2 regions of the Nitritalea sp. genome follow, and region 1 is predicted to be linked to the other one. Evidence: riboswitches for the same ligand, from Rfam matches in the RefSeq annotation. Region 1 holds a riboswitch; the other holds the start of a gene.

Region 1 (5,597 bases):
CTCAGCTAAAGCTTGGTCTAACATACGCTGCATCGCCAGGCGTTCTAAACCCTTGCCGATGAATACCAGGGCACTTTGACGCGGAAGCGTCTCCGGCCAAGGGCCCATATCGACGAAGGTCAACTTCTTACCCGTAGACTGCAAAAGCCAGCGATGGGCCTGCCCCTGAATGTCCACAAAGCCCTTCACCCGATACAGCTGCGCATAGCTCACAAAAAGCCGCATGCTCAGCACGGCACTTAGTTTATCCCGATCGAAAGGCTTTCGGAACCCAAAAACCATGCTTTTTAAACCCGGCGTATGGGCCTCCTCCTCCGCTAACGGCTGTTGCAACAAGCGCTCACGGGAAACCTCCTGGCTTAAAAATGTGTCCGGAACCTGCCCGTACCGGGCAAATGTAAAGGAGGCGATCGGATTAATGCGCGCCAGCTGCCGCTGTACCTCCACCAAATAATCCGGATGCACAGCATCGCACTTATTGATGATAATGCCATCAGCAGCCACCAGCTGCCGCCCCGCCTCCACGGTTTCTTCCAGGCGATCCGCGACATTCTCCGCATCCGCCAGTGCGATAATCTTTTCTAAATGAAAGTACTGCAAAACATCCTCCCGCTTGAAAATGGCGCCCACAGTTCCCGGATCCGCCACCCCCGAAGCTTCTATGACCAAGATGTCCGGACGACTTTCCGGCTTGATAAGCTGAGCTAATACTTCGACTAACTCATGATCCAGGCTGCAGCAGATACAACCGTTCGCCAACTCATAGACCTGATTCACAGCCGCACTCACTAAGGCACCATCGATGGAGGTGCTGCCAAACTCATTTTCAATCACCACCACCCGCTTGTCCTCCCAGCGCTGTAAAAGCGTGTTTAAAAAGGTGGTCTTGCCACTACCTAAAAATCCTGTGAGTAAATAGACAGGGATGCGCGGTAAAGAAGTTGCGGAATTCATTTATTGATATTGATTAGATGCAAATTTGTTGCAAAAATAAAGAAAAAACTGTCCCCATCCTATCCTTACAAGACAGAAATCGGCCTGCGCGCTTCATCCACCGCCACGAAGGTGAAATTACCTCGAATCGCTCGCTCCCTTCTTTCCGAATACATTTCTTCCACATAGATGCCGACCTCGATTTCCAAGCTCGTGCGCCCTACGCGGAGCACCTCTCCCACCAGCTCGATGATGGTACCCGCGGGAATGGCATGATTGAAATCAATCTTACCTGTGGAAACGGTTACCACCTTTTTCCTACAGAAACGGGTCGCCGCGATAAAGGCCACCTCGTCCATCAGCTGCAGCGCATTTCCGCCGAAAAGGGTGTCGTAATGATTGGTTGTATTCGGAAAAACCGCCTTGAAAATAGACGTACGAGCCGCTGCTTTGCGCTCTTCTAAAGATTGTGCTTGGTTCATTTGGAGTAGGGACAGTGGCGACAGCCGTTCGTACAACAGTACCCGCGCAGCAGGTGATACTTTTCCGTAAAAACCATGTATGGTCCCTCAAAATAATAATGCTCGCCTTCCTTTAAAGCAGTGCGCGGGGGGAGCTTCGTCCCTTTTGTCTTCGGCATATTCCGTATGGATTTAAGTCTGAAAAACCCAAAACAGGAGACCTCAGGCCAGAGACGACAGTCGTACTTACCCGCTGGCAAGCACAAGCATCCTCCCCGACAAATTCCTCCGATTTTAGGGTGGCACGAACAGGCAGGTCTCCTGGCTCCTTCCACTTTTATGGCCTTCCCACCCCGAACCCGGGACAGTGGCATCTGCATAAAAGCATGACGGAAGTTACAGTTTCGGGGAAAGCTCCGGATTCGCACCGGATTCCCTTTTCATTTTCCGAAAGGAAAAACCTAAACGTGTACACAAAGATACACCTATAAGCCAATAAACCTGCCGCTTGGTTCCGGCACTTTGCCCTTCGGGCAAAAAAAAATCAAAACGAAAAAAACCCCGACAGTGTCGGGGTCTTTTCTCATCACCTAAATAATCAAAAAAAAATACTACTTATCGACCGCCTTCGCCGCCACCGCCCACAGCACCTTCACTGCTGCTGCTTCCGGATTTTAAATCATCATTTGTCACCCCTCGGCGCTTACGACGCGATGGACCCTCCGTGCTCAGCTTCCCGATGCGGTAGGAAAAGTTGACTTTAAAATTCATATTACGCAGACCGACAGTAGAATTCTGCATAATCGTGGGGGTGCGTAGCTCATTACGGATGATAAACTCAGAGGTAAAGAAGTTCTCCGCACCGAAGCCGATACTTCCCCGGCGCTCATTAAACTGTTTGTTCAAGTTCAAACCGTACACTCCGAAGCCGCCGGCAGTCCCCTGCAGCTGCACCTGACGGCCGCGAGCGAAGGTAAACAACTGGATCTGCCAGTCTTTCGGCAAGGTATAATTTCCAAAAAGACGTCCGCTAAAAACCCAGCCCGTGTTCGAAGCAGCGAATAAGGGATCTTCTAAGCCATTATCCAACATGGCGTAGTATCCTTCCACACTTCCGTTTAAGCTAAATTTTCCAGACAGTTGAATGTTACTAAAGATACTCAGACCTACAGCCTGCTCGTTTCCGATATTTTCAAAAGTGGTGAAAATGATATCATCGGCTAATGTGGTCCGCACCGCCTGTATAGACCCCGTCGTGCTGCGGTAGAAAGAAGAGAAATTCAGCGAGCTACCCTTGATAAAGGTGCTGTAGCCCAACTCAAAATTATCGGTCAATTCCGGATCCAGAAGCGGGTTCCCTTGAGAAATTTGCAGCGGATTCGCATCGTCAATATTCGGGTTAAGGAAGTTTAGAGAAGGGCGCTGAATACGGCGGTTGTAGGCGGCCTTAATCATGTTGCCATTTTTTAGCCTACGGCCAATGTTCACCGAAGGCACGAAGGTCCCGTAAGAAGGGATATCTGCCTCTAATTCTGAATTTCGGAAGTCCGCAGAGATCGTTGTGTACTCGTAACGCAAGCCAGCCTTTAAGGTATAGTTGGTTAAAAAGGCCGTCGTGTAGGAAGCATAAGCAGCCGTCACATTTTGGTCGTAGCGCAGCTCATTGTTAAAGTTGATGCCCTCGATAGGCTCGAAAGGACCTTCACCTACCGAGCGGAAGCGCTGGAAGTCCGAAGTCACACGGCGCAAAATATTTTTCGCTCCATATTCTAAAATTTGACCGGACTTTTTGCCCAGCGGGCTCACATAGTCCAGCTGCACGGTAAATTCTTCATTGATACCCGAGTTTTCATTTTTCACGCGGCTGACGATATCTGTGAGTGTACCATTATAGAGTGCCTGCACGAAATCATTTGTTCGGTTATTTCGGCTATAAAGACCGGAAATACTGAACTCCTTCTGCGGTTTTTCGAAGGTTTTCGTGTAATTATAATTCAAGTCGATGTTATTCGACAAGTTATCCGTACGCACATCCTGAACGATGCTGTTTTGCAGCATATCCTCTAAAAAGGTATCTGAGCGCAAGCCATCCTGGAAGCTACGGAAATCCCGCACCCCAAAACTGATGGAGGCCGTCATAAAGTTGTACTTGTCGATGTCATAATCCCATCCCAAATTATACCTCCCGAAAAGTCGGCTGTTGCGCGTGTCTGCTTGCTGCTGGATGGTGGCGGTCTCATTTCCCTCTGCATCGCGCAGCTGCTGCGTATTCTCGAAGCTTCCGAGAATGTTATAGCCGGCGCGCCCGAAGCCCCCCAAGGTCCAGCTCATCTTGCCTCGCTTTAAGCTGGCATTTACCCCTAAATTAGAGCCCCGAAGTCCTGCGCTGGAGTTTACATTTAAAGAGGCCCCCTGCAAATTATTTTTCTTGGTGATAATGTTAATCACCCCGCCGGTACCCTCGGCGTCATATTTGGCCGAAGGCGAGGTAATCACCTCCACCGTTTTTATTTCTTCTGCCGGAATCTGTTTCAGCGCCTCAGCGATATTCGTCGCGACGATAGCCGACTGACGGCCATTAATCAAAACGAGGATATTTCCACTTCCTCGCATGGAAACATTTCCGTCGAGATCCACAGACAGCATCGGCACACGACGCAGCACATCGGTCGCATCCCCTCCGACTGTAGTTTTATCGTTTTCTGCATTAAAAATGGTGCGGTCCACGCGCTCTTCGATCAGGTTACGCTGCCCCTGCACCACGACTTCATCCAGTTTCACAGCATCCTCCTGTAGGGCGAGCACCCCGAGATTTACCTCTGGATTATCCGGCCCCACTAAAATTTCCCCAGAGTTAAAGGTCTCATAGCCCAGCAGGCTTACTTGTACCGTATACGCCCCAGCACGTACCCCGCTGATGATAAATTTACCATCCAGATCAGCCACAGCCCCCGCGATCGACTGTCCGTCTTCCTTGCGGATAAGTGCCGCCGAAGCATAAGGAACACCTTCTCCAGAGCCCCCCTCGGTAATGATCCCGGAAATGGTATAGCTGGCCCGAGAAGCTGCACTGCTCTGCTGACCTGCCCCCTGGGCAAATAATCCCGCAGGCAGGCAAAAGGTTACCATAAAAAAGTAAAAGAAAATCTTTATAAACGAATGATAGTTGGGTCTTTGATTCATAGGAAGTAATTTTCGTCTCGAAGCATTAACACAAAGCTGCGGGATAAGTTGCGCTTAAAAAAATCAAGTAGACTGTTCGCCCTTTTTAGCCGACGAATCCCCCCTTTTTGCAGACTAAATCTGCTGGCCGGCGAAAATGACGTTTAACGTGAAAAATGGCCCATTCTGCCGACAGAAAAGGCCTGCTCAGCGATATTTTATGGTTTTACCGTAGGAAAGTAGTTTATTTGTTTTCGCTCTAAATGAGGATTCGGGCCCAAGGGCCAAAGCAAATTGCTTTGCGCCAGCGCCCCCCTTACGAAAACACAACTATGGAAAGCTCCCTATCCATTCCCACCCAAAAAAGCCGCCTGGTCAGCCTGCTCATCCATGTGCTGGGATGGGCGTCCTTTGGTTTTGTGCTCTTCTTGGTGACACCACTCTCCTGGAAAGTGGACCTACCCGATGCCTTCTGGGGCAAGCAGGCCTTTATCCTCGTGCTCCTGGTGCTGGCCTTCTATTTTAATATGCTGTACCTGGTACCCAAGCTGCTGTTTAGCAAGCACAACTACCTTTTTTTACTGATCATCCTACTGGCAGGAGCTGGCTACTTGGGCCTGCTGCTCATCTACGATGACTGGGTGGACATGCAGCGGCAGATGCATCAGGCCTTTCGCCCCGATGTACCCTACACGCCGAAGCCCAGAAACCTATTTTATTTTCTAAATAACCTATGGATCTTCTTTTTGGCCGTAGGCACCAGCACCGCCGTAGCCGCTGTCCAAAAGTGGCAAAGTGATGAGCGCCAGCGTCGGGCCATGGAACGGGAACGCGTGAACTCAGAGTTGAGCTACCTAAAAGCCCAGATCAATCCACACTTTTTCTTCAACACCCTAAACAATATATATGCCCTGACCAACATAGAGGTAGATCGGGCCAAGCAGGCACTGCTCAAGCTCAGCCGCATGATGCGCTATGTGCTCTACGAAACCCAAAAAGACCTAACGCCCCTGCAAAAAGAGATCGACTTTCTCCATGATT
Region 2 (5,597 bases), on a different contig from region 1:
CGATGACCTTGCTCCACTCCGCACGGCCTAATGGATGCGGTTCGATAAAGTCGCCTATCGGCAACACATAGATGCCGGCTTCCTCCAAGAGTCTGGCGCTACGGTCTTCCGCTCCCAAATGGCTGTTTAGTACAATGTCGGGCTGAAGGTCGAGCACAGCCTCCACATTAAGCCCTGCATTTTTTCCCAACTCCTGCACCTTTCCTGCGGCGATCCGCTCGCGTACGGCAGGGGAACTGATCAGGTCCGTATTCGGAAAGGCAAGTAAGCTTTCTAAGGCTCCTACTGCTTCCAAAGGAGGAAGATGGGAGGTGGCAGTGGCAATAAGCCGCTCGGCCGGGGGTATCCAGCGATAGGTGATTTCGCGCAGCGCCGCTTGGGTTCTGGCATCCGGTGCGTCCTCTCCGATCAGTAGGTAAGCAGGCTTTTCTTGTCCCGGATACCCTTGCAGAATTTCGATTAGGTGGTAGCTGTTTATTTGATATAGTTTAAAGCCTGTTGCGTAAGCAAGTGGCAGGGGCTCCCAAAGTCCATCTTTTTCGCTTTCTTTTGGGCTACAGCCCAAAGTCAGGATCAGCCAAAGCAGGCAGAAAATCGAGATAAGCTGGGTGTGGAGGATAGAGGTTTTTACTCGCTTCACAGGTAAATAGGCGTTTAATGAAGGGATTCAGATACTTATTGACACGCTTTTCTCGAAAAGGAAAGCGGCAGAAAGAGGGAGCGTGTAAGATCTTCTTTACGCAGTCTCATGTATACAAAGTAAAGCAAGAGATTTTTTTACCTTGATTTTTTTCATGATTTTTTTTCTCATTTCATAAGATGTAAAATTCATATAGTTTTTAGTAGTGGTAGTGGATTCTTAACATTTCCTTTGTATGTTTGTAGCGGTTTTTAGGTTTTAGCTGTTCCACTCATGAGCTGCTAAATTAAAAGGGAATCCGGTGTAAATCCGGAGCTGTCCCCGCAACTGTAACCCGAGTGCGTCGTGTCTGCGGATCGCGCATTAGAGATGTTCCACCCACCGAGGGCCATTGTGCGAGTGCATGAGAAGGCCGGAGCATCCAGGGAAGTCAGGAGACCTGCCTGTAACCGACAGTAGTTCAAAGCTTTCGGGTGAAAAGCTGAGCGAATCAGTCAGTGTGCCGGTCGTCTTGTGATGCTCGCGCCATTCTTTCTTTTTCCTCTTTTACCAAATCGCTTTGGAGTAAATCGTTTGTATTCATTCCATAGTCGCATGAACAGGTATGTCTTTCTTTTCCTTAGCCTCTTCGGTGGCTGGGGAGTTTCTGGCGTGGCATGGGCCGCCGTCACCGATACCCTTGAACTCCAAGCGGTGTCTGTGCAGGCGATTCCGGTGACCAAGTATGCCTACGGTCAGGCGGTACACACCGTGGATGCCGAAGCCCTGCGCCGACACCCTGGGGAAAGCCTTGGGGATTACTTGCAGCAAAAAACGGGTTTGTTCGTCCGGCAGTATGGTGCGGGGATGTTACAGACAGTCAGCACACGAGGTACTTCCGCGGGCCATCATGCCGTCTTTTGGAATGGTCTCCCGCTGAATAGCCCCTCCTTAGGACAAATAGACTTTTCGCTTTTACCACTTGCAGGCTTCGATGCTGCCCATGTGTTTATGGGCAGCGCAGGGGCTAATTTCGGTACCGATGCCATCGGGGGGAGCACCCACCTAGAGACCCAAGCTGATTTCACCCCTGGCCATCAGGTGCAGCTAGACCATGGACTGGGCAGTTTCGGCCTTTGGAATAAAAGTCTACGCTATCGCTTTGCCGCAGGCAGCTATGCGCAAAGCACCACACTGTACCGACAGTTTACCCGGAATGATTTTCCCTTTCGCAACTTAGCCCGGCGTGAGACGCCTGTGGAGCGGATGCCGCATGGACGGGTGGAGCAGCTCGGCCTGGTGCATCAAAGCAGCTATACCCTTTCCGATCGGGATCAACTGAGCATGGCGCTCTGGTGGAACAGTGCCGAGCGGGAGATTCAGCCTGTTATCGGCTCGAATACGCGAGATGTGCAGCTGGACAACAGTCTCCGCGTGGTCGTGGACTACTTTCGCTATGCTGCGGCTGGAACGCTAAACCTGAAGGCAGGAATCGTCCACGATGAAAATATTTTCAATGCCTCACAGAACCGCACGCGGCAGCATCTGGCTGCGGGGGAGTGGGACTGGAAAGGGAATGAGTGGATCGCCGCTAAATCGGGCATCCGCTACACGCGGGCGATCGGCAGGCTCAGCACCTATGAGGCAGAGGAAGACCGGCTGGAGCTCTACCAATCCTTTAATGTGACCCCTAGCCCCCGTCTTGGTTTTTCGGTCAATTTGCGACAGTTTTGGTTTGATGGCGAAGCGGCACCTTTTACGCCCAGTTTAGGCTGGAACTGGCAGTTTTGGCAGGGCGAAATCCATAAGCTGCGCCTGGTAGGAACGGCTGCCAGAAGTTTTAAAGTACCCACCCTGAACGATCGCTTTTGGGAGCCTGGCGGCAATAGGGACCTACTGCCTGAGGAAAGCTGGAGCCTGGAGACGGGCTTCGAGCACCGCATGGAGAGCAAACGCTGGAAGGTGGAACAGCGACTCACTGCTTATGCTATGTGGGTGGACAACTGGATCGTATGGCTGCCCACGGGTAACTTTTGGAGCCCTTCGAATATCCGCGAAGTCCACAACCGGGGGCTCGAATACCAGGGAGAGTTACAGGTGCAGCTAACAGCGAGACAGCATTTCGGTCTGCGGGCCACTTATAACCATACAGTAGCGACGAATGTAGGCGCGGTACGTGAAAATGACCGAACAGTCGGGAATCAGTTGCCCTACACCCCTTTTGACAAGTGGAATGCTCAGCTCACCTATCGGATAGGACCTCTAGAAGTAGGGGTGAACCAGCAGTTTGTGGGAGATCGCTTTATCAGTTTGGATAATAGCACACGCGTAGCGGCTTATCGCCTTACGGACTTGCATGCCGCCTATACGTGGCGCTGGAGGGGCTATGGCGGCCAGGTCCAAGGGCGTGTGCTGAATGCTTTCAATACCGAATATCAAGTACTCCGGCTGCGTGCCATGCCGGGCAGAAATTATACCATCCATTTTACTGTAAACTTATGAAACACGTAGTAAAGTCCTTTTTGTATCTCCTGACAGCAGGATTCTTTTTAGCAGCTTGTAGTGAGGATAGTTCGATGCCCACGCCTACGCCGAATGAGCCGGAGGCAGGCCCTTTTGCTGAAGGTATCTTTGTCGTGAACGAAGGGCAGTTCGGACAAAACAACGGGGAAATTTCACTTATTGACCTGGAAGAGGGTACGGTACGTTTATCCTTGTTTGAGGAGGTGAATAGCCGACCCTTTGCAGGTATTATCCAAAGTATGATCGACAATGAAGACCTCACGTATTTAGTGGCGAATACTGGTAAAGTAGAGATTGTGAATCGCGATGATTTTGAGAGTGTGGGCGCTGTCGAGGCAGACTTGGATCTTCCTCGGTCACTGACTGTCGCTGGTGGGAATTTGTACATAAGCGACTGGGGACCTTTCGACGCTAACTTTGGCAGCCCCGACTCTTACATCGCCGTGGTGGAAGATGTCCGTGGCGGTACTGTAGCGCGAAAAATCCCCGTCCCGAGCCGGCCGGGTGCGATGCTGCTCCGGGGAAATCAACTTTTAATCGCTGCATCTGCTGCTAGTCGGCTGGTCGTTTTAGATCTAGGCACCGAAGAAGTGCGCGAAATTGAGGTGGAGGGTGCTCCCGCCGGATTTCTGGAGCATGACGGTGGCTTACTCCTCTTTGCGCGAAGCGGATCCACTCTTTTTCTTCATGAATTAAATGCAAGTACCTTCGCCATCGTGGACACACACATGATCACCTTGGAAAATGCCACGAGTATTTTCGATAAGCATGAAAATACCCTATATGTTGGCGCGAACGATCCCTTTCCTGCCACCGGCTCTGTAGTGGCAGCGATCGATCTCACTAGCCGTCAGGTGACGAATCCTGCGTTTTATTCAGGAGAAAACCTATATGGCCTGAGTGTGAACCCCGCGAATGGGGACGTTTGGGTGACCGATGCCGCCGGTTTTCAGAGCAATGGGCAGGTATTTCGTTTGAATGCGCAGGGAAATCTCTTGGATACTTTTAATGTAGGGGCGGGGCCAAATAACGTCATTTTCCGCTAAGGAGAAGCTTTCAGCCTTTGTCCTATTGCTTCCGCCGGATACGTAGGCGATTAAGGAGCCAGCCCTGGGGATCGTTTTCTCCCTTGGCTGGTTTTCTTTTTTTAGGCTGAAGCGGCGGCACTGAGAAAGACTTCGTATATTCAAATATTCAATTTCCTTATTTCTTATCGTATGTCCGTCTTCAGTCCTATTACGGCCCCGGCCCCAGTGAGTATGAGCTGGTCCGGGGGTAAAGACAGTGCGTTAGCACTCTATTATATGCAGCTGGATCCCCGTTATGAGGTCGTCTCTTTGCATACCACTTTTGGGGAGGAGACACGCCGCGTGGGTATGCACGGTGTCCGTTTGGAGGTGATCGAGCGACAGGCGGATGCACTTGGCCTGCCTTTGAAACCGCTTTTTTATCCAGCTTCAGGGGATAATGGGGCCTTCGAAGCGTGTATGCGTCACTTTTATCAAGACTGTCAGCAGCAGGGCATTCAGCATATAGCCTTTGGGGATATTTATTTGGAGGAGTTGCGGAAGTATCGGGAGCAGCTGCTGCGGCCCTTTGGGCTGGAGCCAGTGTTTCCCCTTTGGGGCAAAGGGACCGATACCCTTATGAGGGAATTTTTGGCTCAGGGATTTGTGACGGCTATTTGTGCCTTAGATCTGGATAAATTGCCCGAGGAGTATGCGGGAGAGACGCTGAGTTTTGAGTTGCTGGAAACCCTTCCTCCGGACGTTGATCCATGTGGTGAAAATGGAGAATACCACACACTTTGTATCGATGGCCCTATTTTCAAACGCACCTGTCAGGTGTTAAAAGGGGATAAGCTGCTGCAAGAGTATCACTATCGTACTTCTGATGGTCAGGAACACAAGAAACGCTTTTTGTTTCATGAATTTTTCTGAAGGTCAAGCCCTAGGGCAGCAGGCCGATGGAGCTATTTCCCGGCAATAAAAAGAGAACTCGAGACACAGTTTCATAAGCTATCCCTCCAGCCCTGTCTGGTTCTATTAGTAGGTCCTCAATCGTCTTTCTCTTTTTCATTCTTGTAAAGTTAGCAGACACACTTAAATGAACAGTCTCGTCTCTAAATGAACAGTCTCAATCGAAAGTAAACGAAAGCAAAAATCTGCGAATCGAAAGCAATCGAAAGCAATCGAAACCAAACGAAAGCAAAATAACTCGAAATCGAAAGCAAACGAAAGCAAAGAAGAAAGAAACGAAAGCAAAGAATAAAGAAACGAAAGCAAAGAATAAAGAGACGAAAGCAAACGAAAGGAAAAGAAAGCGAAAAAAGAGTAAAGCGAAAGTAAGCGAACAGAAAAGCAAAAGTCTGCCAATAAATTCTGGCAGACTTTTTTTACAGCGTACAGAGCGTTCTCAACGCAGCGGAGCCCTTATTTTTTTTGAAACAAAGCTT

The links. A riboswitch is a leader RNA that binds a small molecule or an ion and turns the genes downstream of it on or off. The one in region 1 is predicted to bind cobalamin.
Region 2: another riboswitch for cobalamin. It lies ahead of ACXIT9_RS03940 (TonB-dependent receptor); the one in region 1 lies ahead of ACXIT9_RS00530 (DUF5522 domain-containing protein).

The regions. Positions count from the first base shown of each region.
Region 1 is NZ_JBSZCV010000002.1:38,909-44,505, forward strand. Features, by position in the region: gene ACXIT9_RS00520 (CobW family GTP-binding protein) at 1-954, opposite strand, end outside; gene ACXIT9_RS00525 (acyl-CoA thioesterase) at 1,020-1,415, opposite strand; gene ACXIT9_RS00530 (DUF5522 domain-containing protein) at 1,412-1,573, opposite strand; cobalamin riboswitch at 1,689-1,874, opposite strand; gene ACXIT9_RS00535 (TonB-dependent receptor domain-containing protein) at 2,010-4,577, opposite strand; gene ACXIT9_RS00540 (sensor histidine kinase) at 4,889-5,597, shown strand, end outside.
Region 2 is NZ_JBSZCV010000008.1:14,182-19,778, reverse strand. Features, by position in the region: gene ACXIT9_RS03945 (ABC transporter substrate-binding protein) at 1-640, opposite strand, end outside; cobalamin riboswitch at 877-1,101, shown strand; gene ACXIT9_RS03940 (TonB-dependent receptor) at 1,235-3,121, shown strand; gene ACXIT9_RS03935 (YncE family protein) at 3,118-4,188, shown strand; gene ACXIT9_RS03930 (Dph6-related ATP pyrophosphatase) at 4,360-5,082, shown strand; gene ftsY (signal recognition particle-docking protein FtsY) at 5,575-5,597, opposite strand, start outside.